4 regions of the Mesorhizobium monacense genome follow, and region 1 is predicted to be linked to each of the others. Evidence: predicted binding sites of a transcription regulator. Region 1 holds the regulator's gene; each other region holds the start of a gene.

Region 1 (7,426 bases):
CTGCCCGCCCTTTTGCTGCTTGCCGTCTGGACCATTGGCTCTTCCGTCTATCTCGACCGGCACATTCATGCCGCCCTGCCGGAGCGTACGGCCGACAGCAAGGTTGCCAGCGAGGCGCTTGATGTCAGCCTGGTGAAGAGCCTGGCCAAGGGCTTGCGCCAACTCGACGGCAACACTGTGCTGCCCGCCACCTTTGCCGAGCTGCAGCCGCTGCTTGCTGCCAAGGGCGTGGCGCTGGCATCGGATACGCAGGACTACATGATCCCGATCGCCGTCGAGACGAACAAAGTCCAGGGCATGCTCGGCCTGTTCGGCGCGGTCATCACGCTTGCTTTGTCGATTGCCGGCGCCCTTTATGCGCTGAGGCAGATCGCACCGCGGGCGCGCGCCAGGAACAATGTCGAGAAGCTGATGCTGTGGGGGCTGCTCGCCGCCTCGACCATCGCCATCCTGACCACTGTCGGCATCGTGCTGTCGATGCTGTTTCAGACGATCACCTTCTTCGAAAGCGTGTCGCCGATGAGCTTCTTCTTCGGCACCGTGTGGGATCCGCGCTTCGCCGCCGCGGGTTCGGGCGGCAGCCAGGGCCAGTTCGGCCTGATCCCGCTGCTCGCCGGCACGCTCTACATCGCCGCCGTTGCCCTGCTGGTGGCGGTGCCGGTCGGGCTGATGTCGGCGGTCTACATGGCCGAATACGCAACGCCCAAGGTGCGCGGGGTGGTCAAGCCGGCGCTTGAACTGCTCGCCGGTATCCCGACCATCGTCTACGGCATCTTTGCCGTTGTCACGCTCGGGCCGTTCCTGCGCGATCTCTCGGCGGCGCTGACCGGCGGCTCGCCCTTCATCCAGGGCCAGAGCATCTTCACCGCCGGCCTGGTCATGGGCGTCATGCTGATCCCGGTCGTGTCCTCGCTGTCCGACGACATCATCACCGCGGTGCCGCGCGCCATGCGCGACGGCTCGCTCGGTCTCGGCGCAACGCGCTCGGAAACGATCAAGCGGGTGATCCTGCCGGCGGCACTTCCCGGCATCGTCGGCGCCATCCTGCTGACCGCTTCGCGCGCCATCGGCGAGACGATGATCGTCGTGCTGGCGGCCGGCGTCGCCGCCAACCTCACCGTCAACCCGTTCGAAGCGATGACCACCATCACCGTCAAGATCGTCAACCAGCTTACCGGCGACCTTGAGTTCAATTCGCCGCAGACGCTGGTCGCCTTCGCGCTCGGCCTCACGCTGTTCGCGCTGACGCTGGTGATGAACATCGTCGCGCTGTACATCGTGCGCAAATACCGGGAGCAGTACGAATGACCGACATCCCCATGGATACGATGGTCCGGGCGGCGGCTCATCCGCGCCGCGACATCGGCCTCAAGGCCCGCTACGCCGCCGAACGCCGCTTCCGCATCTATGGCGCGCTGGCGATCTCGGTCGGCCTGGCGTTCCTCGCCATCATGCTGATCACCATCGTCTCGAAGGGCTACACCGCCTTCTGGCAGACGACGGTGACGCTGCCGATCAGCTTCGACGAGAAGCTGATCGATCCGTCCAACAAGCGCGCTACCGATCCGAGCGTGCTGATCAAGGCAAATTATCCCAAGCTCGCCGAACGCGCGCTGGTGGCCAAGCTCGGCATCGATCCCAGCAACAAGCCGATGGTCATGAAGCTCAAGGGCTTCCTGTCGGAAGGCGCCCGCGTCCAGCTGCGCGACATCGTCGCCGCCGACCCGTCGGTCATCGGCACGACGCGCGACGTCAACATCCTCGCCGCCGCCAATCTCGACTCCGCCTTCAAGGGCCAGATCGACCTCAGTGTCGAGGAGGCGCGCCGCAAGGTCTCGGACCAGCAGATCACGTGGATGAACAAGCTCAAGGCCGACGGGGCGATGGCCGAGCACTTCAACACCGGCCTGTTCTCCTATGGCGCCTCCAGCCGCCCGGAAACGTCGGGCATGGGGGTGGCGATCATCGGCTCGTTCTACATGATGGTGATCGTGCTGCTCTTGGCGCTGCCGATCGGCGTCGCCGCCTCGATCTATCTTGAGGAATTCGCCAAGAAGAACCGCCTCACCGACCTGATCGAAGTCAACATCAACAATCTGGCAGCGGTGCCGTCGATCGTTTTCGGCCTGCTCGGGCTTGCCGTGTTCATCAACTTCCTCGGCATGCCGCGTTCGGCCGCTTTCGTCGGCGGCCTGGTGCTGACGCTGATGACGCTGCCGACGATCATCATCGCCACGCGCGCCGCCCTTGCCGCGGTGCCGCCGTCGATCCGCTCGGCAGCACTCGGCCTCGGCGCGTCCAAGATGCAGATGGTGTTCCAGCATATCCTGCCGCTCGCCGCCCCCGGCATCCTCACTGGCACCATCATCGGGCTGGCGCGTGCGCTGGGCGAGACCGCGCCGCTGCTGCTGATCGGCATGGTCGCCTTCGTCGCCGACTATCCGAAGACGCCCTTCGATCCGGCGACGGCGCTGCCGGTGCAGATCTACATGTGGGCCAACGAGGCCGAACGCGCCTTCGTCGAGCGCATGTCGGGCGCCATCATCATCCTGCTCGTCTTCCTCATGGCCATGAACATCACAGCGATCGTGCTGCGGCGCCGCTTCGAACGGCGCTGGTAAAAGAAGGCATCTGGTATGAACATCATGACCGAACAGTCCCTCGAAAATGCAGTGGGCGACAAGATGAACGCCAAGTCGAACGAAGTGATCAAGATGCGCGGCGACAAGGTCGGCGTGTTCTATGGCGACAAGCAGGCGCTGTTCGACGTTAATCTCGACGTCCGCCTCAACCAGGTGACGGCGCTGATCGGCCCTTCCGGCTGCGGCAAGTCGACCTTCCTGCGCTGCCTCAACCGCATGAACGACACCATCGACTCGGCGCGGGTGACCGGCAAGATCACGCTGGACGAAGAGGACATCTACGACAAGAACATCGACGTCGTCGAACTCAGGGCCCGCGTCGGCATGGTGTTCCAGAAGCCCAACCCGTTCCCGAAGTCGATCTACGAGAACGTCGCCTACGGCCCGCGCATCCACGGGCTGGCCAAGCGCAAGGCCGACATGGACCAGATCGTCGAATCGAGCCTGAAGAAGGCGGCGATCTGGAACGAGGTGAAGGATCGCCTGCAAGAGCCCGGCACCGGCCTTTCCGGCGGCCAGCAGCAGCGCCTGTGCATCGCGCGTGCCATCGCCGTGTCGCCGGAAGTGATCCTGATGGACGAGCCCTGCTCGGCGCTCGACCCGATCGCCACGGCCCGCGTCGAGGAGCTGATCGACGAGCTGCGCCAGAATTACACGATCGTCATCGTCACGCACTCGATGCAGCAGGCGGCGCGCGTGTCGCAGCGCACGGCCATGTTCCACCTCGGCTATCTGGTCGAGGAGGGCGCCACCGACAAGATGTTCACCAACCCCGACGACAAGCGCACGCAGGACTACATCACCGGCCGGTTCGGCTGAGCGGTCCGGCGGCAATTTTCAGGCACGAGGACAGGATCATGGGTGAACATCATACCGTCGCCTCTTTCGACGAGGATCTCGGGGCGATCAGCAAGCTGATCTCCGACATGGGCGAACTGGCCGGCTCGATGGTCGGCGGGGCAACCCGTGCATTGCTGACATCGGACAATGCGCTGGCGCAGCGCGTCGTCTCAGACGACGCCATCATGGATGCGCGCCAGCGCGAGCTGGACGACCGCGCCATCACGCTGATCGCCAAGCGCCAGCCGATGGCCAACGATCTGCGCGCGGTGGTCGGTTCGATCCGCATGGCCGGCGATCTTGAGCGCATCGGCGACCTTGCCAAGAACATCGCCAAGCGCGTCGGCACCGTCGGCCTCAGCGTCACGCCGCGCGACCTCTCGCACTCCATCGATGTGATGGCGCAGCTGGTGCTGGTCCAGGTGCAACGGGTGATCGAGCAATACGCCGCCGCCGACGCTGCGGCACTCGCCAAGCTTCGGAACGACGACGAGCGCATCGACGTCAAGTACACGTCGGTGTTCCGCGAGCTGCTGACCTACATGATGGAGGATCCGCGCAACATCACGGCCTGCACGCATCTGCTGTTTTGCGCCAAGAATCTGGAGCGCATCGGCGACCATGTCACCAACATTGCCGAGAACGCCTACTACGTTCTGACCGGCTCGCAATTGCCCGCCAATCGTCCCAAACAGGACGAGACGGCGATGTCCGCGCCGGCGGCATGACAGGGGTAACCGACCGATGATCGCGCCACGCATCATGGTGGTGGAGGACGAGGAGCCGCTGGGGGTGCTGCTCCGCTACAATCTGGAGTCCGAAGGCTACCAGGTCGAGGTGGTGACGCGCGGCGACGAGGCCGAGATCCGCCTGCAGGAGAATGTGCCCGATCTTCTGGTGCTCGACTGGATGGTGCCGGCGGTTTCCGGCATCGAGCTTTGCCGGCGCCTGAGGATGCGGCCCGAGACCGAGCGGCTGCCGATCATCATGCTGACGGCGCGTGGCGAAGAGAGCGACCGCGTGCGGGGCCTCTCCACCGGCGCCGACGACTATCTGGTCAAGCCGTTCTCGACGCCGGAATTCATGGCCAGGGTCAAGGCGCTGCTGCGCCGCGCCAAGCCGGAAGTGCTGTCCAGCATGCTGAAGGTTGGCGACATCGTGCTCGATCGCGAGTCGCACCGGGTCTACCGCAAGAAGAGCGAGATCAGGCTCGGACCGACCGAGTTCCGACTGCTCGAATTCATGATGCGGCATCCGGGCCGGGTGTTTTCGCGCAGCCAGCTGCTCGACAATGTCTGGGGCGAGACGATCTATATCGACGAGCGCACGGTCGACGTGCATGTCGGCCGGCTGCGCAAGGCGGTCAACAATGGCCGCATGCCCGACGTCATCCGCACCATCCGCGGCGCCGGCTACGCCATCAGGGAAGATTAGGACCCTTCCATCCCGACAGATCGGGATTCACGCGCTACTTTCTAAGCGAGACAGTACAGCCCACAGAGCATCGAACTCGGGTTTGGTGGTCTCGCGGGTTTGCGCGCCATCTGGGTCGTCGACCTCTCCCACCGGCGGCAGTTCCCCTTCGGGCAAGTGATCGCCGTCGAGACCGCCGGGATAGGCGAGGAGCACGCGACCATCTGCGTAAATGTGCATTGCCCGACAACCAAGATTTTCGGCGTCGCATTCGAAGTAGGACACGACGGGAAGATCAGTTTCACGGGACGAGACATCGGCGCAAGAAAGCCAACGGACTGGCGGGCCGAAGTCCGGCAGGTAATATGTCACGCCATGCCGGTTACGGTAGCTCTTCATCATAGACGCTCACGATTGGGGGTCTGACGTTTCAGGCAACGCTCTTGCCGGCGACCGTTCGCTGCTGGACGCCCGGCGCAAAAATCTCCTGGTCGACGAAGCCGAGCGCGCGCATGGCGCAGCCCTCGCGGATCAGCGGCAACTCATTCGGCTCGGTGTCGAAGGAGATCGATTTCGAGTGCTGGCCGCCGGCAGTCTGGGCAATCGCCTCGCGCAGCGCCGGTTCGATCAGATCGAAGGCGGCGGCGCCGACGCCGACCATGGCGACCGGTGCCGGGTCGATCAGTGCGAACAGGCTGCCAAGGCCGAAGCCGAGCGCCTCGCCGGCCTTGCGATAGGCTTCGCGCTCCGGGCCGTCGGTCTCGCGCGCCCGCGCGGCGAGCGCGCGCATGTCGGCATCGCCGACATCGACCGGTTCGGCATCCTCGCTCATCATCCTGGCGTTGCGCCAGATGGCATAGTTGCCGGCATAGGCCTCGACGCAGCCGCGCCGTCCGCAGCGGCAGAGCGCACCGCCCGGCCGGTGGATCATGTGGCCGAACTCGCCGCCGGACGAATGAGTGCCGGTGAACAGTTCGCCCTTCAGCACCAGCCCCATGCCGATGCCGTGCGAGAGCAGGATGGCGATGAAATCGTCGCGGTAGCGGTCGGGATCGCGCCATTGCAGCGCCACCGCCATCATGTTGCAGTCGTTTTCCATGGTGGCGGGAATGCCGAATTCGCCTTCCAGAATGTCGGCAAAGGGGATGTCGGTCAGCGACGTGATCGGCGACCACAGCATGGCGCGGGCATGGGTGTCGGTGATGCCCTGGATGCCCATCGCGATGCGGGCGACGCTGCGCACATCGAGGTCCGGATCCTCGAACCGGCGCCGGACTATTGCCGTGCATTCGCCGATCAGCTCGTCGCGCGGCATGGTCAGCGTGTCGAGGCGGCGCTGTTCCTCGGCAATGACCTGTCCGGCATAATCGATGACGGCGACGGAGAGGAAGTTCAGCGACAGCACCACGGTCATCACCGCCGTGGCTTCCGGATTGAGGCCGAGGCCGACCTGCGGCCGGCCGCGCTTCAGTGAAGCCGTCTCGCTCGGCTTGCTCTCGGTGAGGATGCCTTCCTGGATCAGGTCCGACGAGATCGCCGAAATGGTCGAATGGCTGAGGCCGGTGGTCGCGGCGATCTCAGTCCGTGACGGCTGGCCGGCCCGGCGCACAGCCGAAATCACCATCGCCCGGTTGCGCCGGCGTAGATCGTCGTGGCGGATTCCAACCGACATGGCCTGCGTTCCTCCCTGCCGCCGCAGCCTTTCGTGACGTCGAAAGCCGTCGACGCGCTCATTGAATATTGGCAGAAGTGGGAAGCCCTGTCATTTATTTATTCCGAGACTCGAAAAAAAGTCACCGACCCATCAAAATCCATCAGAATCGATGTTGACAGCGCTTCATCGTTGCATCAGTATTTTTTCGAGGCTCGAAAAAATAGAGCCTTGTGCCGACCTTCGGGTCAGTTTTGTCGCGCCGCGCGCGGCGCAGGGAGGATATCATGAAGAAATTTGCAGTCGCCATGCTGGCGGGTGTCGCCATGTCGCTGACACTGGCGTCGGTCGCGCAGGCGAAGGACAAGGTCATTGGCGTGTCATGGTCGAACTTCCAGGAAGAGCGCTGGAAGACCGACGAGGCGGCAATGAAGGCGGCGATCGAGGCTGCCGGCGACAAGTACATTTCCGCCGACGCGCAGTCCAATCCCGGCAAGCAGCTGACCGACGTCGAAAGCCTGATCTCGCAGGGTGCGAATGCGCTGATCGTGCTGGCGCAGGACGCCTCGGCCATCGGGCCGGCGGTGCAGAAGGCGCTTGACGAAGGCATTCCGGTCGTCGGCTACGACCGACTGATCGAGAACAAGGACGTCTTCTACCTGACCTTCGACAACAAGGAAGTCGGCCGCATGCAGGCCCGCGAAGTGTTCAAGGTCAAGCCGGAAGGCAACTATGTCTTCATCAAGGGTTCGGGCGCCGATCCGAACGCCGATTTCCTGTTCGCCGGCTCCATGGAAGTGCTGAAGGAAGCCATCGACGGCGGCAAGATCAAGAATGTCGGCGAGGCCTATACGGATGGCTGGCTGCCGGCCAATGCGCA
Region 2 (7,426 bases), 970 kb from region 1:
GCACCGCGACCGTCAACGACTGTTTTCGCGCCGTATCGCGCTATTTCGACCGTATCACCCGTCCCGAGCAGATCATCCCGGCGCTCAACCGCGCCATGCAGGTGCTGACCGATCCGGCCGAATGCGGGCCGGTGACGCTGTCGCTGTGCCAGGACGTGCAGGCCGAGGCCTATGATTATCCGGAAAACGTCTTTGCCGAGCGGGTGTGGACGCCGCGCAGGGTGCGCCCGGATCGCAACGAACTGGCAGCGGCGGTCGCGGCGCTCAAGGGCGCCAAAAAGCCGCTGGTGATCGCCGGCGGTGGCGTTCTCTATTCGCAGGCTTCCGGAGAATTGGCGAAGCTGGTGCAGGGCGCCGGCATTCCTGTCTGCGAGACCCAGGGCGGCAAATCCTCGCTGCCGGACGATCATCCGCTCAACATGGCGGCGGTCGGCGTCACCGGCACTTCGGCTGCCAACCGGCTGGCGGAAGAGGCCGACGTGGTGCTCGCCGTCGGCACCAGGCTGCAGGATTTCACCACCGGCTCCTGGGCGCTGTTCAAGAATTCTGGCCGGACCATCATCGGCCTGAACAGCCAGCCTTTCGATGCCGGCAAGCACTGGGCGCTGCCGCTGGTCGCCGACGCGGCGGAGGGGCTCTCCGAACTCACAGCCGCGCTGAAGGGCTGGAAGGCGCCTGCCGCCTGGACCGACAATGCGCTCAAGGGCAAGACGGACTGGCAGGGCGATGCCAGCAAGGTGACGGCCTCGACCAATGCCGCCTATCCGTCCGACGCGCAGGTGATCGGCGCCGTGCAGCGTACCCTGGGCTCCGGCGTGACCTTGTTGCATGCCGCCGGCGGTCTGCCCGGCGAGTTGCACAAGCTCTGGCAGGCCGGCGCGCCCGGCTCCTACCATGCCGAATACGGCTTCTCGACCATGGGCTACGAGATCGCCGGCGGGCTCGGCGTCAAGATGGCCAAGCCCGACGAGGAAGTCGTCATCATGATTGGCGACGGTTCCTATCTGATGCTCAATTCCGAAATCGCCACCTCGGTGATGCTTGGCCTCAAGCTCACCATCGTGCTGCTCGACAACCGCGGCTATGGCTGCATCAACCGGCTGCAGATGGCGACCGGCGGCGCCAACTTCAACAATCTGCTGAAGGACTCGCGCCACGAGATCCTGCCCGACATCGACTTCGCCGCGCACGCGGCAAGCCTCGGCGCCATCTCCGAGAAAGTGACCTCGATCGCCGGTCTTGAAACGGCGCTTGAGCAGGCGAAACAGAACAGCAGGACCACGGTGCTGGTCATCGACACCGATCCGCTGGTCTCGACCGATGCCGGCGGTCACTGGTGGGATGTCGCCGTGCCGGAAGTCTCGGCACGGCCGCAGGTGAACGCCGCGCGCAAGAAATACGAGGAAGCCCTGAGCGAACGGCAGGCTTGAGCCCGCCGTTCATAAACCCTGGGCCGCCCGCAACGATCTGACATTGGAGTGACGACTTGAAAGCCAAACTGGGCATGTCCCCCATCGCGTGGTGGAACGACGATCTTGCGGAACTGAGCGATGACGTGTCGCTGGAGGAATGTCTGCGCCAGTCCCGCTCGGCCGGCTTCACCGGCATGGAGATGGGCCGCCGCTTCCCCAACGACCCCAAGGTGATGCTGCCGATCCTGAAGGAAGCCGACGTCACGCTGTGCGGCGGCTGGTTCTCCGGCACGCTGGTCGACGAGGAAATGGCCAGGAACAAGGATCGCATCCAGCCGATGATCGATCTGTTCAAGGCCGTGAACGCGCCTTGCATCGTCTATGGCGAGGTCGGCCGTTCCATCCAGGGCGACCGCTCGAAGCCGCTCGCCACCAAGCCGAAACTTTCCGGCGACGAGATGAAGGCCTACGCCCGGCGCCTGACCGAATTCGGCGAATGGTGCGCCGAGCAAGGCATGCCGCTGTCCTACCATCATCATATGGCGGCGGTCGTCGAGACGGAGCCGGAGCTCGACGCGTTCATGCGCCATTCGGGCGAGGGCATTCCGCTGCTGCTCGACGCAGGTCATTTGGCCTTTGCCGGCGGCGACGTGCTGCGCGCCATCGACAACCACCACAAGCGCATCAACCACGTCCATGTGAAGGACGTGCGCATGGGCGTGATCGACAGTCTCGACCGCACCAGGCAATCCTTCCTCGATGCCGTGGCGCTTGGCGCCTTCACCGTGCCGGGCGACGGTTCGCTGGATTTCGGCGCTATCGTGCAAAGGCTGGCGGACCATGGCTATGAGGGCTGGTTTGTCGTCGAGGCCGAGCAGGATCCGAAGAAGAACCCGCCGCTTAAAATGGCACAGGTCGGCTACAAGGAGCTGATGCGGGTGATGACGGCGTCGGGCTACACGGTTGAAACGCAGGGCTTCCCCAACGCATGAACGCTGGATTTGCCGTGACCGGCGGCCTATCTGATGTCCGGTTGGTGAAACCCGGATTGGCCCGATGAAAGATTATGAGCACCCGTTCTTCCGGCCGCTTTGGCGGCGCGTCGCCATCGTCGCGGTCTGTCTCGTCTGGTCTGGGATCGAGTTCGCCTCCGGCACACCGTTCTGGGGCGTGATCGCGCTCGGTTTCGCCGGCTACGCCGTCTGGCAGTTCTTCTACCTCTACAAGCCGGCCGAAGAGGGCAAGGCACCGACCGAGCCCGAACCGAAGGAGTAACCCAGATGTCGAAGCTGCTCGTCAAAGCCAACAAGGGCCATGGCCGCGTCGCCCATGTCACGCCGAAAAATGCCGGCTGGACCTATGTCGGTTTCGATCTGCATCGGCTGAAGCCCGGCGAGAGCGCCTCGGGCCAGACCGCCGATCGTGAGGTCTGCCTGGTCTTCGTCACCGGCAAGGGCAAGGCGAGCGCCGGCGGCAAGGAACTTGGCCTGCTCGGCCAGCGCATGTCGCCTTTCGAGGGCAAGCCGTGGTCGGTCTACGTGCCCGAGGGTTCGGACTGGTCGGTGACCGCCGACACAGATCTCGAGCTTGCCGTCTGCTCGGCGCCCGGCTTGAGCGGTGACCTGCCCGTCCGTGTCATCGCGCCGGACGATCTTGGCCAAGAGGTGCGAGGCAAAGGCACCAACACGCGTTACGTCACCAACATCCTGCCGGAGGGCAAGCCGGCCGAACTCGCTGCTGGTGGTCGAGGTGATCACGCCCGGTGGCCACACCTCGAGCTATCCGCCGCATAAGCACGACCAGGACAATTTGCCGGCCGAGTCCTATCTCGAGGAGACCTATTACCACCGCCTCAACCCGCCGCAGGGCTTTGCCTTCCAGCGCGTCTACACCGATGCCGACAAGAATGGCGAGCGCGATCTGGACGAGGCGATGGCGATCGAGGACGGTGATGTCGTGCTGGTGCCCAAGGGTTATCATCCTTGCGCAGCCTGTCATGGCTACGACCTCTATTATCTCAACGTCATGGCCGGCCCGAAGCGCACGTGGAAGTTCCACAACGCGCCCGAGCACGAATGGTTGATGACGGCCTGACAGAGCATTTTGCAGCCGAGCGGCATCGCTGGGCTTGCTGAAATGCGGCCAAACGAAAGCCGGAATACATTTGGTTCGAAGGGGTCCCGGCTTGCTTTTCTGCTGAAGCTATTGGTCCAGCACGGAAAAATCGTCGGCTAAGGACTTGCCGTGTCGATTTGCCATCGAAAACCCTTCAAAGCTTCGTCAATCCGTCATGCAAATCGCCTATGGCAGCGGGGCCAGTGCATGTCGCCCAAAAGTGCGCAGCGGTTTTGGGACGACGACATGCCAAAAACCAAGACTTAAAGCGCGTCGCACCATCTCCTCAAACGCGTCGCGCTTTAACGAGGAATTTTCGATGCGCTACGCCATCTACTTCACCCCAGGACAGGACGAGCCGTTGGCGCGGATCGCCGCCAACTGGCTTGGCCGCGATCCGTTTGGCGCGGCGACGCGGCCGGTCGAGGCCGTGGGCGAATTGTCGGCGGCGGAAGTCGCCTTCCACACCGCCTCGGCGCGGCGCTACGGCTTCCATGCGACGCTGAAGGCGCCCTTCCGGCTGACCCCGAACGAGACGGAAGCCTCGCTTCGTGCGGCACTTGATGCTTTTGCCGAAGCGACGCCGGCAGTCACCATTCCGCGCCTGGTCGTCGGCCAGATCGACGGCTTCTTCGCGCTGGTTCCCGAGGCGCCGCTGGCGGCACTCAACCGCTTTGCCGACGACGTCGTGCTCGGCTTCGACCGTTTTCGCGCGCCGCTGACCGAGGCGGAAATCGAACGGCGCAGCCCGGATTCGCTGAAGCCCGCCGAATTCCGCAACCTCTGCCAGTGGGGCTACCCTTACGTCTTCGAGACCTTTCGCTTCCACATGACGCTGTCCGGCCGCGCCGCGTCACAGGAAAGCCCTCGTCTGCGCGCAGCAATCGACAGCCTGTTTGCGGAGGTGCTGCTGCGGCCGGTGCCGGTGGATGCGCTGACGCTGTTTGTCGAAACCGAACCGGGCGCGCCGTTCATGGTGCTTTCCCATCACGCGCTCGGGCGTCGCCCGGCCAGAAAAACTGCTTGAGATCAAGGACTGCCTGAAATGACCGCCGAGACCGTTCTTACCAACGCCCGCATCGTGCTTGCCGACGAGATCGTCGAGGGCTCGCTGGTGCTGCGCGACGGCCTGGTCGCCGCCATCGATACCGGCGCCGCCCGCACCAGCGAGGACATGGGCGGCGATTACATCATCCCCGGCCTGGTCGAGCTCCATACCGACCATCTCGAGGGTCACTACGCACCGCGGCCGAAAGTGCGCTGGAACCCGATCGCCGCCGTGCTTGCCCATGACGCGCAGGTGGCGACTGCCGGCATCACCACCGTGCTCGACGCCTTGCGTGTCGGCATGGACGAGGACGCCGACCTGACTTCCGCCGACATCCGCAAGCTGGCCGACGCGATCGAGGACAGCGTGCGCGAAGATCGGCTGCGGGCCGATCACTTCATCCATCTGCGCTGCGAGGTTTCAGCGCCCGATTGCCTCAGGGCCTTCGCCAATTTCGAAACCGATGAAAGGGTGAAGCTGGCATCGCTGATGGACCATGCGCCGGGCCAGCGCCAGTTCGTCAATCTCGAGACCTATGCTTATTACTACCAGCGCAAGCTGAAGCTGACGGATCGCGATTTCCGGAAATTCTGCGAAAAGCGCATGGCGGAATCAGCCATCAACTCGGGCCCCAACCGGGTCTTCATCGCCGCCGCCTGCCATGAGCGCGGCATCGTGCTGGCCAGCCACGACGACGCCACCTCGGGCCATGTCGACGAGGCGATTGAGCAGGGTGTGCGCGTCGCCGAATTCCCGACCACCGAGGAAGCGGCACGGGCCTCGAAAGCGGCCGGGCTCGGCGTGCTGATGGGCGCGCCCAACGTCATGCGCGGCGCCTCGCATTCCGGCAATGTCTCGGCCCGCACGCTCGCCGGTGACGGCCTGCTCGACATCCTGTCGTCGGACTACATTCCTTTCAGCCTTATCCAGTCGGCCTTCTTCCTCGGCGATGTCGTCGAGGGCATTTCGCTGCCGCAGGCGGTGGCTATGGTGTCGAAGAACCCCGCCGAGGCGGTCGGCCTCAGCGATCGCGGCGTCATCGAACAGGGCCGCCGCGCCGATCTGGTGCGCGTGCGCGTCGACGATCATGTGCCGGTCGTCCGCACCGTCTGGCGCCAGGGGCGCCGGGTCGCATGATGGTCTCGGCGTTGATCGAACGCGAACTGTCCACCAATACCTTTCCGATCCGCCACGGCGTCTTTGTCGCCGTGGTCGGGCCGAGCGGCGCCGGCAAGGACACGGTGATCGGCTATGCCAAGGCGCGTTTCGCCGACGAGAGCCGGCTGGAGTTCGTCCGCCGGGTCATCACAAGGCCGAGTGATGCGGCGAGCGAGGATCACGACTTGCTGGCCGACGCGGCCTTCGCCGAGGCCGAGGCCGACGGCGCCTTCGCCATAGCCTGGGAGGCGCATGGCCTGCGCTATGGCATCCCGGCCGATGTCGACTGGTCGGTCGCCAACGGCCAGGTCGCCGTCGCCAATGTCTCCCGCGCCATCATCCCGGCGCTGCGCGACCGCTACGCCAAGCTGGCCGTTGTCGAGATCACCGCGACGCCGGAAATCCTCGCCGAGCGGCTGGCCATGCGCGGCCGCGAATCGCGTGGCGAGGTGCTGGCCCGCTTGGCGCGCAGCACGTCCGTCGCGCTGTCCGGCCCCGATGTCACCTCGATCGACAACAGCGGCGCCCGCGAAGTGGCAGGCGAGCGCTTTGCCGAAGTGCTGCGCAAGGCGATGGCGTTCTCCGACCTGTCGAGCATGATCTAGAGCAATTCCAGGAAAAGTGCGCAGCGGTTTTCCGTCCGGAATTGCGTAAAAACAAATACTTAGAGCGGGTCGGCGATTCTACCAAAAGCTGAACCGCTCTAGGCTGCTTCTTACCTTCTCCCACAAGGGGAGAAGGGAGAGACGAGCAGCTATTCCGCCGGCGCGCCCGCCACGTTCTTGCGCGTGGCGTCGATCATCTGCCGCCGTGCCCGGAACACGCCCCATTGCTGGTCGACCAGCACGCCGATCAGGATCACTCCGCCCATCACCGCGAAATTGAGCGAGGACGGGATGCCGAGCAGATTGACCAGGTTCTGCAATTCCTGCAGCAGCACCGTGCCGAGGATGACGCCGATCAGCGAGCCTTCGCCGCCGCGCAGCGAGAAGCCGCCGAGCACGGCCGCGGCAATGGCGTAGAGCTCGTAGAACTGGCCGTGGCTGGCCGGCGAGATCGAGCGCGTGTACATGGCGAAATAGATCGCCGACAGCGCAGTCAGCACGCCGCAGATGACGTAGGCGGCCATCACCACGCGGCCTGTTCGGATGCCGGAATATTTCGCCGCTTCCTCGTTCTTGCCGATGGCGTAGAGATAGCGCCCGAACACCGAGCGGTGCAGCACCACCCACATCACGATGGAGATGATGATCAGCGCGATGAAGCTGTTCGGCACGCCATAGCTGCGGCCGGCGGTCAGGAATTCGAGATCCGGGAAATTCTGACCGAAGCCGAACCCCGCCGTGCCGTCGGCGGTGTAGAAGCGCGCCACGCCGCGATAGATGAGCAAGCCGCACAGCGTCACCACGAAGGGCTGCAGCTTCAGCCGCGTGATCAGCCAGCCATGCACAAGGCCGATGACGGCGCCGAGCGCGATGATCAGCACGAAGGCCAGCGGCCAATCCATCCCGCGCACGGCGATGAAGTCGATGAACAGCGTACCGAGCAGCGCAACCACTGAGCCAACCGAAAGTTCGATGCCGCCGGTGATGATGACAAAGGCCTGGCCGATCGACAGAATCCCGAACAGGCCGATCAGGTTCGAGGTGTTGGCAAGGTTGATCGGCAAGAGGAAGCGCGGATTGATGATCGC
Region 3 (7,426 bases), 430 kb from region 1:
ACCCGGTCCTGTTGCTCGACGAGCCGACCGCCTCGCTCGACGCCAGGAACCGCGACGTGGTGATCGCCCTGATCGCGGAAAAGAAGGCGGCGGGCGTCGCCTTGCTCGGCATCTTCCACGACCACGACGTGCGCGAGGCAGTGGCCGACCGGATCATCGACGTCACAACCTTCGCTGCAGGAAAAATCGCCGCATGAGCAGGAAATTGTCGGAAGCGCCGCTGGTCCACGCAACGGCGCAGGTCGAGAATTCGACGCTCGGACGCTGGACCGAGATCGCCGACCGCAGCCGGGTTTCGGAGAGCATCCTCGGCGACTATTCCTACATGATGCAGGACTGCTCAGTCTGGTGCGCCACGATCGGTAAGTTCTCCAACATCGCCGCCAGCGTGCGCATCAACGCCACCAACCACCCGACCTGGCGGCCGACGCTGCACCACTTCACCTACCGTGCTTCCGACTATTGGGACGACGCCGAGCATGACAGCGAGTTCTTCGCCCAGCGCCGCGCCAAACGGGTCACCATCGGCCACGACACCTGGCTCGGCCATGGCTCGACCATCCTGCCCGGCGTCACCGTCGGTGATGGCGCCGCGGTCGGCGCCGGTGCCGTGGTGTCGAAGGATGTCGCGCCCTACACCATCGTCGGCGGCGTGCCGGCCAAGCCGATCCGCGAACGTTTCGACCGCCGCACGGCCGAACGCTACCAGGCGCTCGCCTGGTGGGACTGGGACCATGCCCGGCTGCGCGCCGCGCTGGAGGATTTCCGCGAGCTGGGGGCAGAAGCCTTCTTGGAAAAATACGGCGGCTAGAGCAATTCCAGGAAAGGTGCGTAGCGGTTTTCCGTCCGGAATTGCGTCATAACAAAAGTATAGAGCGGTTCTGCGTTTCCGTGAAACGGTGAACCGCTCTAGCGCCGACGTCACCTCCTCGGGCGAAGGACGCACTTCGCGAGTGTTCAGGAAAATGTGCGAATGCTAAAGTAGGGAATGTTTGAGGGGTTCATGCAGCCCTTGCGAAGGGATATCCCCGCTTCACCGGCCTACCCCGCAGAGCCGGGAATTGTGACTGCCTTTGCGGTCCTGATCTTTCTTGGCAGTATCCTTGCCGCTATCTGGTTCTGACGTTCCCACCTCTCAAGAGTTCTTGATCGTGCCAACCATTCGCCCCGCCACAGAGGCCGACGCAGACGCTATCTGGATCATGCTCGAACCCGTTTTGCGGGCCGGCGAAACCTATGCGCTGCCCCGCGATTGGAACCGTGCGCAGGCGCTGGACTACTGGTTTTCCGGCGGTCACGAAGTGTTCGTGGCAGCAGATGCCGGAAGTGTGATCGGCTGTTACTACCTCCATGCCAACCAGCGTGGCGGTGGCGCCCATATCGCCAACTGCGGCTACGTCACCTCTGCCGCCGCCAGCGGTCGCGGCATCGCCACCGCTATGTGCGAACACTCTTTGCAAAAGGCCGCTGAACGCGGCTTCCGGGCCATGCAGTTCAACTTCGTCATCAGCTCCAACGAGCGCGCGGTAAAGCTGTGGAGCCGGCTCGGCTTCGACATTGTCGGGACAATCCCGAAGGCGTTTGAACACCCTAGGCTGGGTTACGTTGATGCCTTGGTCATGCATCGAATGCTATAGGCGCACCTGCCCGCTTCATATCCCTGACACATGACTCGGACAGGACGCGGTCTTTCCTTGGAGATCGCAATGCTCGATTTGGTCAGACCCTCGCTCGCCGGATTTTTCGAAGGCACCAACCCGACCCCTCCCGTGCATCTCGGCACGCGCTATGACAGATCAGGCAATTTTCTGTTCGAGCCCGGCAACACAATTGTCAGCCATCTCGTCAGCGGCTCGCCCTCCGAAGCAGTGGTCATCGAGGTGCGCGAACGCATGCGCGCCATGCCCGACGCCGACCGGCTGGCCTTCACGCCGATCTCCAGCCTGCACATGACGCTGTTCCAGGGCATCATCGAGTATCGCCGCCGGCTGCCCTATTGGCCGCAGGACGTGGCGCTCGACAGCAGCATCGACGATATGACCCGTCTCTACCTGGAGCGGCTGCAGGGCTTCGAGGGCCAAGGCGCATTCAAGGTCAAAGTTGTCGAAGTCGTGCCGACCGGCCTGACGGTTGCTGGCGCCTCGGAAGACGATCGGCGCATCATGCGGGCCTGGCGCGACGCACTGTCGGTGCCGTTCGGCTACCGGCATCCCGACCACGACACTTACGTCTTCCACATCACCTTCGCCTACCAGATCCGGCGTCTCGCCGACGAGCGGGCGTCCGCCTGGCAGGATCTGTTCGCAGACTGCCTGTCGCTGTTCGAGCGCGAGGCGCCGGTGATCGAGCTCAGGCCGCCGGCCTTCTGCGCCTTCCGGGACATGAAGCATTTCGAGGAGCTTCTGGTCCTCGGCTGATCCCGTGATCCTGCGCGCCACAAGCTTGTGGGCGGTAACAAAACTGACATCAATCCGACACCGCAGGTTCATGCGGCTGCGCTAGCGAGGGTTAACAGACCTTCAACTGCGACTGGACTGGAGCCTACCCCATGTCAGCAACGCTCGAAATTCGCGGCGTCACCCGCCGATTTGGCAAGAACACCGCCGTCAGCGCGGTCGATCTGTCGATCCCGCAGGGCCAGATGGTCGGCATCATCGGCCGTTCGGGCGCCGGCAAATCCACCCTTCTTCGCATGATCAACCGTCTCATCGATCCCAGCCAGGGGTCGATTTTTTTTGACGGCACCGAGGTCTCGCAGTTGCGCGGCTCGCCGCTACGCCGTTGGCAGCGCGACTGCGCAATGATCTTCCAGCAGTTCAATCTGGTGCCGCGCCTCGACGTCTTGACCAATGTGCTGCTCGGCAGCCTCAATCACCGCTCGACGATTTCCAACCTGCTCGGCATGTTTACCCGCGCCGAATGCGCCGAGGCGGTCGCCGCGCTCGAACGCCTCGACATCGCCCGCACCGCACTGCAGCCGGCGGGCACGCTGTCCGGCGGCCAGCAGCAGCGTGTGGCGATCGCCCGGGCCATGATGCAGCTACCGAAAGTTCTGTTGGCCGACGAGCCGATCGCCTCGCTCGACCCGCTCAACGCCAAGGTGGTGATGGACTCGCTGCAGGACATCAACCTGCGCGAAGGCATCACCGTCGTCACCAATCTGCACACGCTGGATACCGCCCGCGCCTATTGCAACCGCATCATCGGCATGGCCGCCGGCAAGGTCGTGTTCGACGGTGCGCCCGAAGACCTCGACCGCGAGGCGGTGCGCACGGTCTATGGCGCCGACAGCAATGGTAGCGAGATCTCCGAGGCCATCACCTCGACCAGCATCGCCTACAAGCAAAAGATCGAAGCATCCGCCGGACCGCTCGAGCCCGCATTCCCCGGCTACTGAGCAACCCGGATCGCCAGCCAGCGTCAAAGGCACCTGTCAAAATTCGAACGCACCCGGCGCGAAGCCGGGACCAAACAGGAGAGAGACCCATGTTCAGGAAGATGGTTTTTGGCGCCGTTTCGTTGCTCGCCATCGCGGCGAGCGCTGCTCACGCAGCCGACATCAAGGAGTTCCGCGTCGGCATCCTCGGCGGCGAGAACGAAACCGACCGGCTGCGCAACTACCAGTGCCTCGCCGATCACCTGAAGGCCGAATTCGGCTTCGAAAAAGTGTCGCTGTTCCCGGCCGCCGACTATGACGGCGTCATCCAGGGCCTGCTCGGCGGCACGCTCGATTTCGCCGAACTCGGCGCTTCCGGCTATGCCAGCGTCTACATCAAGGATCCGAAGGCGGTCACCCCGATCCTCACCACCCAGCAGACCGACGGCGCCACCGGTTATTATTCGATCGGCCTGGCACTGAAGTCCTCGGGCATCACCGACATCAAGTCGGCCAAGGGTAAGAAGCTCGGCTATGCCGACCCGGATTCGACCTCGGGCTACTTGATCCCGCTGACCCAGATCCCGAAGGACACCGGCGCTTCGAACGAAGCCTTCTTCGCCTCAACCCAGTTCAATGGCGGCCATGAGAACAACATCCTCGCCGTCCGCGACGGCAAGGTCGACGTCGCGGTCGACGATTCCTCGGGCATCGGCGACTTCAAGAACGGCTACACGTCCGGCACCTTCCACAAGGTAACCGCCAAGGGCGCCGTCGACCCCAACGACTTCGTCGAAGTCTGGCGCTCGGGCCTGATCCCGAACGGCCCGCTGGTCGTTCGCACCGCGCTCGGCGACGACATGACCGCCAAGCTCACCGCCTTCTTCACCGCCCTGCCGACCAAGGACAAGGCCTGCTTCGAAGGCGTCGAAGGCGGCGATTTCACCGGCTACGTTCCGGTCAAGGCCGACTTCTACAACGTCATCGTCGAAGCCCGTAAGGCAGCCATCGGCGGCTGACGGCAAAATCGAAAAGGGCGGCGTTTGAAGCGCCGCCCTTTTTGCATGTCCGATCATGACCCTTTCCGCGACAGCGCCCTCCGGCGCCACCCACCAGATGGCCGATGCCTGGCGACGCCAGACGTCGCTACGCCGGCTCTATACAGTGCTCGGCGTCGGCCTGCTGCTTGCCGCGATGTTTTCCAGCATGTGGTTCGCCGATGAAGCCAATGCCGGACACTTTTTCGACCGGCTGCCGCATATCCTCGATTTCCTGAGCTGGCTGATCCCCAAGGACTGGAACGACGTCTGGCGGGCGCTGTTCGATATCGCCTCGCCGCATGACAAAGGCACCCAGGAGTTCAACTTTCCGCTCGGCCGGGTCTATGTCTGGGGCGGTTTTTACATCCCCGAATATTTCGAGCTGATGCTGACCACGGTCAACGTGGCGCTGGTCTCCACCTTCATCGGCTTCGTCTTTGCCGTGCCGTTTTCCTTCATCGCCGCGCGCAACCTGACGCCGCATCCGGTGCTGCGGCTGGTCGTCAAGCGCTTCATGGAATTGCTGCGCGCCTTCCCCGAGATCGTCATCGCCGGCCTCTTCGCCGCAATCGTCTCGACGGGTCCGATCGCAGCCATCATCGCCATCGGCCTGCATTCGATCGGCGCTCTGGGCAAGCTGTTCTACGAGATCAACGAGAACATCGACATGCGCGCCGAGGAAGGCCTGACGGCGGTCGGCGCCAACTGGGTCGAGCGGATACGCTTCGCCGACCTGCCGCAGGTGCTGCCCAATTTCATGTCCTACACACTGCTGCGCGTCGAGATCAACGTGCGGGCCTCGACCATCATCGGTGCCGTCGGCGGCGGCGGCATCGGCGAGGAGCTGAAGCTCTCGATCTCGCGCGGCTTCGGCGCCAAGACACTGGCGCTGGTACTGCTGCTCTTCACGACGATCTTCATCATCGACCAGTTCTCCGCCTGGCTGCGTCGCAAGCTGGTCGGCGAACAGGCTTTCCTGATGGGCAGTGCCTGAACATGGCGATGACTGTCGACGAGCTCAAAGCGATCGAGGAACGCTTCCCGCATGTGTTCCATCGCCCGTTCTACAAGCGCTTCTGGCCGCTGCTCCTGGTGGCCGGCACCGTGCTTTACCTTGTCTATGCCTTGTGGTTCTTCAGCCTGCCGCAAGTGCTGAGGGAATCGCATTGGGAGCGCCTGCCGCTCTTCCTGACGCAGTGGATCAGCTATGATCTGCAGCCCGAGTTCCGCCTCGATCAGCCTCAGATCACGGCAAAATATCCTCGCTTTTCCGCGCTTGGCGAGAACCCTGACCCGGACTGGGTAATCACCAACCCGGACGGCACTTTCACCGTTCTGATCGACGGGCCGGCCAAATCCGTCACCTTCGACAAGACCCAGGCCACGATCGTCGCCAATGGCCAGACCGTTCCGGTCTCGCTGACCAGCGGCAAGCCGGTGATCTCGGGCCCCGTGCCGGACTGGATCACCGCGCATGATGACGAGATCGTCGCCAAGATGGGGTTCGTCGGCGAAGTCCGCGTCACCGTCGACCGCGTCAAGGTGCGCAAGCGCTTCCTTGGCTGGGCGAATTTCGTTTTCGACACCCGCTCGCCCTTCTTCGGAAAATCGGCTGGCCAAGTGATCTCGCTGATCTGGTCCGGACCTGAACTTAAGCCCGGCGCGTCGAACCTTGCGCTTGCCGGCGACAACATCTGGAACAACGCCCAGTGGCAACATGGCGATGTCTGGACGAAACTGCTGCAGACCATCGTCATGGCCTTTCTCGGCACGCTGCTCGGCGCCATCGTCGCTTTTCCGCTCGCCTTCTTCGCCGCCCGCAACATCACGCCGAGCGGATTGTTGAGCCAGGTGCTGAAACGCTTCTTCGATTTCATGCGCTCGGTCGACATGCTGATTTGGGCGCTGTTCTTCACCCGCGCCTTCGGGCCCGGCCCGCTGGCCGGCAGTGCAGCGATCTTCTTCACCGAGATCGGCACGCTCGGCAAAACCTATTCAGAAAGTCTTGAGAATATCGACGACAAACCGCGCGAGGGCATCAAGTCGACCGGTGCCAACGGTTTTCTGGTGCAGCGTTATGGCGTGATGCCGGAAGTGATTCCGGTCTTCATCAGCCAGACGCTCTACCAGTGGGAATCCAACACCCGCGGCGCCACCATCATTGGAGCCGTAGGCGCCGGCGGCATCGGCCTGAAGCTGTGGGAAGCGATGCGCACCAACTCCAATTGGGCCAACGTCTTCTACATGGTGCTGCTGATCCTGTTCGTCGTCTTCATCTTCGACAACATCTCGAATTTCCTGCGTCGCAGGCTGAGCCGGACGATCCACGACTACAACAGGATCCAGGCCGAGCAGGGCTGATCCCTTCGCGGTGCAGCACCGTACCGTCGGCGGGCCAGCGCCCTAGCCGCCAATCTCGAAGATTTGCCCCCCCCCAGCGATCTATGCTGCTCTTTTCCACCCGTCCCTGATATGCCTGTACCCATCACGATAAACCGCCTCCGGGCTTTCGGAAAAATCGCGCCATACCTTGGTCGCCGCCGCCAGATCCTTGAGCGAGCGCCCAAACGCCTCGATGGTCAGCCAGTCGTCATAGCCGCTCTTGCGGATGGCGGAAAACGTCCCGGCCCACGGAATGTTGCCGCGCCCAGGAACGCCGCGGTCGTTCTCCGAAATATGGATATGGACGACGTTCCTGCGGTTGCGCGTATAGGCGCCGATCGGGTCGGCCTCCTCGATATTGGCATGGAACGTGTCGTACATCGCCTTGATGTGCGGCCGGTCGATCACGTCGATATGCTCGCACAGATCATCCATCGTGTTCAGCAGATAGCATTCGAAGCGGTTGAGCGCTTCGAGCCCGATGGTGACGCCTCTCTTGCCGGCATGGTCGCCGATGGCGCGCTGCGAGGAGACCGAGCGGTTCTTCTCCGCCGCCGTCGGGCCGCTGCCGGAGAAGGCGCCGAGCGTCGAATGCAGCGGGCCGCTCAATCTGTCGGCGCCAAGCGCC
Region 4 (7,426 bases), 3.2 Mb from region 1:
TCGTGACGATATGGGCGGTATAGAGGACACCTGCCCGGCGCCACATCTTGAGCGTCGCGAGCAACCGGCCTCCCGGCTGGAATTTGCCGCCATAGGCAAGAGCGACGGACATGCCGGAAATCAGTACGAAGGCTTCCGCCGCGTCCGAAAAGCCGAAATTCTTGTAGGTCAGGGTTTCAAAGACGGTGCCTGGCACATGGTCGATGAAAATGGTGAGCAGCGCGAGAGCGCGAAACACATCGATGCGCGTGTCGCGCTCTGGCATGCGCATACCGCGATCCGGGATACGCCCAGAGCGATCCGGTGAAATCTGGGTGGTCATCGACAAAAGGCCTCAAAGGGAGAGCAGAGGATGCTCTCGTTGTTCACACCAGCAATGCGACCGCCCGGCGCATCGCTTCGATTCCTCCCGCAGGAGCATATCCGCGAAGAAACGGACTGAAATGCGCCCGGTTCAATCAACTTTCGCGGAGCAAGAAAATATTCCGTTTTGAAGCCGGCAAACCAACAAAACGGCCATGGAATCAATAGGATATAAGCATGTCCGAATATGTCGTCGAAAACACCATCCTGCACCGCGATCTGGCCTTCCCCTACCGCCTCTTCAGGCCAGCGGACGCAAGCGGCGAATGCCTGTTCCTGCTGCATGGTTCCGGCGTCGACGAGACCACATTGATGCCATTGGCGAGGCAGATCGCGCCCAAGGCCACCCTTGTCGCGGCGCGTGGCCGCATCGCCCAGGAGGACGGTTTCCGCTGGTTCGCTCGGATCACGCCGACCCGATTCGAACAGGAAAGCATACGCACGGAGACGGACGCGTTCGCGGGATTTGTCGCCGAAGTCGCGCAGCGCCACGAACTCGATCTCTCCCGCAGCACCTTCCTCGGCTACTCGAACGGCGCCAATCTGGTTTCGAGCCTGATGCTGCTCCGTCCGGGCCTCGTGCCACGGGCTGCATTGCTGCGGCCAATGCCGGTGCTGGACGAGATGCCGCCGACCGATCTGAACGGAATTCGAATTCTGATCATCGCCGGCGCCACCGACCTCACCTACGCTCCCTTCGCGCCGGCACTGGTCACGCTGCTCAGCCGGCACGGCGCCGAGGTCGATGCCCGGATCGTTTCATCAGGTCATGAATTCGGCGACCCGGACGCCGCAATCGTCAGGCAATGGATGGGCGGTCCTATGATCGCGCAGGCGGGTTGAGCGGCTGGTTTTGGTGCGTGATTTCCTAGTGTCGGCCTGATTCCGACGCCCATTTCGCGCCTGCGGCCTAGTGTGGCCCTTTTATTGTCCACAGCGCCGACATATCTCTGTCACGGACTGTCTATGGAGATACTGTTCACTGAGGGGGGAGGTCTGACATGGCCGAGAAGAACAGCATCACTTTGCTCGACGACACCTCGACACTGCCGGCAATCGCGGCCAATCCGTCCGAAGTGGCGAGAATTGAGCGCGCGATCGACGTTCGCGACCGCGCCGCGATCTCGGTCTACGGTGACCGCGCCCAGCAAGCCGTCAGCGACTACGCCGACAAGATCCTCGGACAGTTGCGCAATCGCGATCTCGGCGATACCGGCGAGTTGTTGACCGACATCATCATGAAGGCCAAGAACCTCGATCCGGCCTCGCTCAAGGACCAGGGGTTTCTGAGCGGCCTGTTTTCCTCCTTCAAGGCGCGGTTGGAACGCTTCAAGGAAAAATACGAGGACGTTGCCGGGCAGATCGACCGCATCGGTCTCGAGCTCGACCGCCACAAGGATACGCTAAGGCGCGACATCGCCGTTCTCGACGACCTGCATGAGCAGACCAAGGAGTCCGTTCTCAAGCTCGACGCCTATGTGCAGGCCGGCAAGAAATTCGTCGACGACTTCCGCGCCAATGAGCTACCCAAGATGAAGGCCGCGGCGGACGCCTCGGGCGGCGATGTCGGCGGCACGCTGGAAGCCCAGACCTACCAGGATACGGTGCAGGCTCTCGACCGGCTGGAGAAGCGGGTGTTCTACCTGGTGCAGGCGCGCCAGCTCGGCATCCAGCAATTGCCGCAGATCCGCATCGTGCAATCCGGCGACGAGACCCTGATCGAGAATTTGCAGGCCACCTCGGCGCTCACCGTGCCTGCCTGGAAGCAGAAGATGGTCATCCTGCTTGGGCTGACCAACCAGAAATCGGCGCTGGAGCTGCAGAAGACGGTGACCGATGCCACCAACGAGATGATCCGCCAGACCTCCAAGATGATGAAGGAGCAGGCCATCTCCATCGAGGAGCAGGCGCAGCGCGGCATTGTCGACGTCGAGACGCTGGCGCAAGCCAATCGCGATCTCATCGACACGGTGCAAGGCGTGCTCAAGGTCCAGCAGGAGGGCCGCCAGAAGCGGGCCGACGCCGAACAGCAGATGGACCAGATGACCGCCGATCTGAAGAAAGCGCTGACTCAAGCCTAGAGATCTTCATGCCGAAGACGCTGACGTCCGTTCTGCTCTTGGCTTTCTCGATGCTGCTGGCGGCGTGCAACGCCAGCAACGTCAAATTCTCCATCGTTTCCGGCTCGGAAAACACGGTGCTGGAACCGATCGTGCAGGAGTTCTGCTCAAAGCAAGGCGCCACCTGCAGCTTCGCCTATGAAGGGTCGCTCGACATCGGGCTCGGCCTGCAAAAGCCTGGCGGAGTAGAACAGGATGCGGTCTGGCCGGCCTCCAGCGTCTGGGTGGATCTCTTCGATTCCGGCCGCAAAGTGCGCAACCTGACCTCGATCGCGCAGATGCCGGTCATTCTGGGCGTGCGCAAGTCCAAGGCCGCCGAACTCGGCTGGATCGGCAAAGATGTCTTCATGAAGGACATTCTTGCCGCCGTGAAGGACGGCAAGCTCAAATTCCTTATGACCTCGGCGACGCAATCCAACTCCGGCGCCAGCGCCTACCTCGCCATGCTGTCCAGCGCACTCGGCGGCAAGGAAGTCATCGAGCCCGGCGATCTCGACAATCCGAGCGTGCGCGACACGGTCAGCGCCTTGCTGCAAGGCGTCGAGCGCTCGTCCGGCTCGTCGGGCTGGCTTGCCGACCTATATGTCGATTCCGCGCACAAGGGCACGGTCTACGACGCGATGTGGAACTACGAGGCGACGCTGAAGGAGACCAACGACAAACTGAAGCATACGGGCAACGAACCGCTCTATGCCGTCTATCCCGCCGACGGCGTCGCCGTCGGCGACTCCCCGCTCGGTTTCATCGACCACGGGCGCGGCCCGGAGGTCGAGAAATTCTTCACCGACCTTGTCGCCTACCTGCAGTCGGATGCGGTGCGCAAGCGCATCGCCGACACCGGCAGGCGGCTGCCGCTCGGCGGTTCCGCGATCCAGGCAGCGGCCGAGCCGGACTGGAACTTCGATCCGGGCAGGCTGATGACGTCGATCCGCATGCCCGAGCCGGCGGTGATCCGCACGGCGCTCAATCTCTACCAGGAGGCCTTGCGCAAGCCCTCGCTGACGGCGCTCTGCTTCGATTTTTCCGGCTCGATGGAGGATCAGGGCGAAAAGCAGCTGCAGGCGGCTGCCCAGTTCCTGTTCACACCCGAGAAGGCGAGCGAGGTGCTGGTGCAATGGACGCCGTCCGACCACATCTTCGTGCTGCCCTTCGACAGCGTCGTGCGCGATACGTTCGATGCGACCGGCGATGCGGCCGGCCAGAGCCGGTTGCTGGCGGCGGTCGCCGAACAACATGCCGGCGGCGGCACCGACATGTATGCCTGCGCCGAGCAGGCGCTGCAGAGGATCACCGCTACGGCGGATCTGTCGAAATATCTGCCGGCCATCGTCATCATGACCGACGGCCGCACCGACGGCAGCGCCGACCTGTTCCTCCAGCAATGGCGCACGGCGCCTATGCGCATTCCGGTGTTCGGCATCACCTTCGGCGACGCCGACAAGAGCCAGCTCGACAGCCTCGCCAAGGCGACGTCGGCGCGCGTCTTCGACGGCGGTGGCGATCTGGCAGGCGCCTTCCGCGCCGCGCGCGGGTATAACTGAGGCGATGCGCGGCCTGTTCGGCAATGACTGGAACTGGATCGCGGCGGGCGCGGTCTCGGCGGCCCTGCTGCTCGGCCTGAGCTTCCTCACCCATTTCCCGTTCCTCGTATCGGCGGTGATTGCCGCACTTGTCTTTGCCGGACTGGTCTTTGTGCTGGCGCCGCGCCAGCTGTTCGAGGGGCTCGACCTCAACTCGCTTTCTGGCAGCCGGGTGGCGTTCGCGCGCGAACTTTTGGCACAGGCGCAGCCAGCGGCCGACCGGCTGGCGGCAGCTGCCGGCAGCATCGCCGACAAGGACATGAGGGCCAAGGTGAAAAACCTCTCCGACATTGCCGCCGATGTGATCTCCAGGGTCGAGGCCAAGCCCGAGAGCGCCCCTTCCGTGCGGCGGTTCCTCACCTATTATGTGCCGCAGGCGGCGGAAGTGGCGGAAGGCTATGCGACGCTGGCCAACCGGCGTGCGCCGAGCCAGGTGCGGCTCGCCAATGTCGGTGCGGTGATCACCAAGCTGCAGGATGGTTTCGTGCATTATGCCGACAGCCTGGCCGACTCCGAACTCGGCACGCTCGACGTTGACCTGCAACTCATTCAGAAGTCGCTCAAAGAGGATATCGGTCGCTGATGGCCCTTTCGCGCCGTGCTTTCGGACTGGGACTGCTGGGGGCGGCCGCCGCAGGCACCGGCGGCTATCTGACATTGAAGGACCGGCCGGAGTTCCGCGGCTATCTCGGCAACCGGGCGCATCTGTTCGGCTTCATCGGCGGCGAAAAGCAGGCTTTCCTCGCCGATCCCGACGTCGCCAGCGCGCTCGGCGGTTACGGCTTAGAGCTCGACGCGCGCGTCGCCGGTTCGGTCGAGATGGTGCGCGAAACTGCCCTTTTGTCGCAAAAGCCGCAGTTCCTGTGGCCATCGTCGTCGATCATGGTCGACCTGGCGCGCAAGAGCGGCGTGGCGATCCGCAACGATCAGGTCGTGCTCAACTCGCCTATCGTCGTCTACACCTGGGGGCCGGTGGTCGAGGGCCTGAAGAAGAGCGGGCTGGTCACGGTCGCCGCCAAGGGCGGCTACAACCAGCTCGACCTCAAGGCGCTGCTCGATGCCGTTCTGGCCGGCAAGACCTGGTCGGATCTCGGCATCAACGAACTCTATGGCCGGGCGCGCATCGTTTCGACCGATCCCAACCGGTCCAATTCCGGCTTTATGTTCGCCGGCCTTGTGCTCAGCCTGATGAGCGGCGACGTGGCGACCCAGGAACTGCTCGCTCAGCACGGCGAGCAAGCGAAGGCGATCTTCCGCAGCATGGGGCTGAAATCGTCCTCGTCAGGAAAGTTGTTCGACCAGTACATTGCCGGTGGGCTTGGCGCCGAGCCGATGGCGGTGGGATACGAGAACCAGCTGGTGGAATGGGCGCTGGCCGATCCGGCGCGCTGGCAACGCGTGCAGGCCGGCAGTGGGGCCAAACCGGAAATCCTCTACCCGCGCCCGACCGTCTATTCGGCGCATCCGTTGATCGTCGTCGATCCGGCCGTCGATGCGCTGCTCGATGCGCTGACCAGCCCGAAGCTGCAGGAACTCGCGTGGTCGAAGCATGGTTTTCGCGGGCCGCTCGGCACCGTTGCCGCCGGCAGCGACACGATCGCAGGCGTGCGGCCGGCGGAAATCGAGGCGGTGCTGCCGATGCCTTCGGCCGACGTCATGCTTGCGCTGCTCGGCCAGATGGTAGGGTGAGCGGCGCGGGCGTATTTTTTACGCAGATCCGGACGGAAACCGCTACGCACTTTTCCTGTCGTTGCTTTAGCCCTGTCCCATCCTGTTCCATGCATCGAGCCCGGCGATCTTGTAGGCCTCGGCCAGCGTCGGATAGTTGAAGGTGTTGTTGACGAAGAAGTCGACGGTGCCGCCGAGATTGATCACCGCCTGGCCGATATGGATCAGTTCGGTCGCGCCCTCGCCGACGATATGGGCACCGAGCAGCCGGCGCGTTTCGACCGAGAACAGAAGTTTCAGGAAGCCGGTGTTGACGCCCATGATGTGGCCGCGCGAAGTCTCGCGAAAACGCGCCAGGCCGACCTCGTAAGCGGCACCGCTCTCGCGCACCTGCTCCTCGGACTGGCCGACGGTCGAGATTTCCGGCACGGCGTAGATACCGTAGGGAAAGGTTTCAGGCGGCGGCGGCAGTTGCACGCCGAAGGCATGGCAGGCTGCCACCCTGCCCTGTTCCATCGAGGTCGAGGCAAGGCTCGGAAAGCCGATGACGTCGCCGGTGGCGTAGATGTTCTGCGCACTGGTCTGGAAGGTTAGCGGGTCGACCTTGATGCGGCCTCTCGAGTCGGCCTCGATGCCGACCACGTCCAGCCCGAGGCTGCCGAGATTGCCGCTGCGGCCGGCGGCATAAAGCACGATCTCCGAGCGGATGGTGCGGCCGTCGGCAAGCGTCACTTCGGCATAGTCGGGCTTGGAGGCGATTTCCTTGACCGTGCTGCCCAGCCGGATGGTCATGCCGCGGTCGCGCATCTGATGGATGAAATCATCGACGATTTCGCGGTCGACGAAATCGAGGATGGTGTTGCGCGGCTCGACCAGCGTCACCGGCACGTCGAGCGCCGAAAAGATCGTCGCATATTCGACACCGATGACGCCGGCGCCGATCACCGTCAGCGTGCGCGGCAAGCGGCCGAGTTCCAGCATTTCGTCACTGTCGAAGATGCGGGTCTGGTCGAAGGGCACGTCACGCGGCCGGTGCGGCCTGGTGCCGACCGCGATCAGCGCATTGGCGAAACCGATCTCGCTGTAGTCGCCGTTGTCGCTCGTCAGGCTGACCTTGTTGGGGCCGAGGAACTTCGCCGTAGCGCGCACGCTCTTGACCGCGTTGCGCATAAACTGGTGCTGCAGGACCTCGACCTCGTGGTCGAGCGTCTTGTGCAGGCGCTCGACGAGATCGCCGATGGAAATGTCTTGCTTGACCCGGTAGCCGCGGCCGTAGAAGCCGCGCTCGCGCCAGCCGGACAGGTTGAGCACGGTCTCGCGCAGCGTCTTCGACGGGATGGTGCCGGTGTGCACGGAGACGCCGCCGAGGCGCCGGCCCCTGTCGACCACCAGCACGGATTTGCCGAGCTTGGCCGACTGCACGGCGGCACGGCGCCCGGAAGGGCCGCTCCCGATGACCAGCATGTCATAGTCCATGTCGCCCTGCCCCTCGTCTCTGCCCCTGAGCGCTTTGTTGCGCCGCAGCAAGCTAATGCCATCCGCGCGGCAAATTCAACCGATTCGAAAGGGGTTGGCATGGCCTGGCCATATATGCCGGGCGAAAGGCCCCGATCTTGATTCCACCGCAGGCCTTCACCATTTCATCAGCAATGTGCCCGCACCCTATTGCGGGCCCGGTTGCGAGGGTATGACATG

The links. The regulator PhoB, encoded in region 1, activates phosphate uptake and scavenging genes when phosphate is short. The targets are predictions, from matches to a motif close to TGTCATNNANCTGTCAT.
Region 2: AC1RUK_RS26810 (DUF1045 domain-containing protein) is a predicted target of PhoB. The motif match lies at 3,688-3,704, and genes of this name have one in related genera.
Region 3: phnC (phosphonate ABC transporter ATP-binding protein) is a predicted target of PhoB. The motif match lies at 2,462-2,478, and genes of this name have one in related genera.
Region 4: AC1RUK_RS13985 (toxic anion resistance protein) is a predicted target of PhoB. The motif match lies at 1,304-1,320, and genes of this name have one in related genera.

The regions. Positions count from the first base shown of each region.
Region 1 covers NZ_CM165567.1:6,598,077-6,605,502, forward strand. The annotation lists gene pstC (phosphate ABC transporter permease subunit PstC) at 1-1,308, shown strand, start outside; gene pstA (phosphate ABC transporter permease PstA) at 1,305-2,621, shown strand; gene pstB (phosphate ABC transporter ATP-binding protein PstB) at 2,637-3,461, shown strand; gene phoU (phosphate signaling complex protein PhoU) at 3,500-4,210, shown strand; gene phoB (phosphate regulon transcriptional regulator PhoB) at 4,227-4,916, shown strand; gene AC1RUK_RS31650 (DUF6881 domain-containing protein) at 4,944-5,297, opposite strand; gene AC1RUK_RS31655 (ROK family protein) at 5,326-6,567, opposite strand; gene xylF (D-xylose ABC transporter substrate-binding protein) at 6,834-7,426, shown strand, end outside.
Region 2 covers NZ_CM165567.1:5,624,517-5,631,942, reverse strand. The annotation lists gene iolD (3D-(3,5/4)-trihydroxycyclohexane-1,2-dione acylhydrolase (decyclizing)) at 1-1,430, shown strand, start outside; gene iolE (myo-inosose-2 dehydratase) at 1,487-2,404, shown strand; gene AC1RUK_RS26820 (DUF3329 domain-containing protein) at 2,469-2,687, shown strand; partial or broken gene iolB (5-deoxy-glucuronate isomerase) at 2,693-3,506, shown strand; gene AC1RUK_RS26810 (DUF1045 domain-containing protein) at 3,847-4,554, shown strand; gene AC1RUK_RS26805 (alpha-D-ribose 1-methylphosphonate 5-triphosphate diphosphatase) at 4,573-5,712, shown strand; gene phnN (phosphonate metabolism protein/1,5-bisphosphokinase (PRPP-forming) PhnN) at 5,709-6,338, shown strand; gene AC1RUK_RS26795 (ABC transporter permease) at 6,488-7,426, opposite strand, start outside.
Region 3 covers NZ_CM165567.1:143,884-151,309, reverse strand. The annotation lists gene phnL (phosphonate C-P lyase system protein PhnL) at 1-197, shown strand, start outside; gene AC1RUK_RS00655 (DapH/DapD/GlmU-related protein) at 194-811, shown strand; gene AC1RUK_RS00650 (GNAT family N-acetyltransferase) at 1,203-1,637, shown strand; gene AC1RUK_RS00645 (DUF1868 domain-containing protein) at 1,707-2,417, shown strand; gene phnC (phosphonate ABC transporter ATP-binding protein) at 2,549-3,397, shown strand; gene phnD (phosphonate ABC transporter substrate-binding protein) at 3,487-4,395, shown strand; gene phnE (phosphonate ABC transporter, permease protein PhnE) at 4,451-5,410, shown strand; gene phnE (phosphonate ABC transporter, permease protein PhnE) at 5,413-6,777, shown strand; gene AC1RUK_RS00620 (sugar phosphate isomerase/epimerase family protein) at 6,859-7,426, opposite strand, start outside.
Region 4 covers NZ_CM165567.1:2,893,077-2,900,502, forward strand. The annotation lists gene AC1RUK_RS13975 (OpgC family protein) at 1-322, opposite strand, end outside; gene AC1RUK_RS13980 (alpha/beta hydrolase) at 541-1,206, shown strand; gene AC1RUK_RS13985 (toxic anion resistance protein) at 1,365-2,444, shown strand; gene AC1RUK_RS13990 (substrate-binding domain-containing protein) at 2,453-4,024, shown strand; gene AC1RUK_RS13995 (5-bromo-4-chloroindolyl phosphate hydrolysis family protein) at 4,029-4,646, shown strand; gene AC1RUK_RS14000 (type 2 periplasmic-binding domain-containing protein) at 4,646-5,752, shown strand; gene sthA (Si-specific NAD(P)(+) transhydrogenase) at 5,819-7,207, opposite strand; gene AC1RUK_RS14010 (RDD family protein) at 7,424-7,426, shown strand, end outside.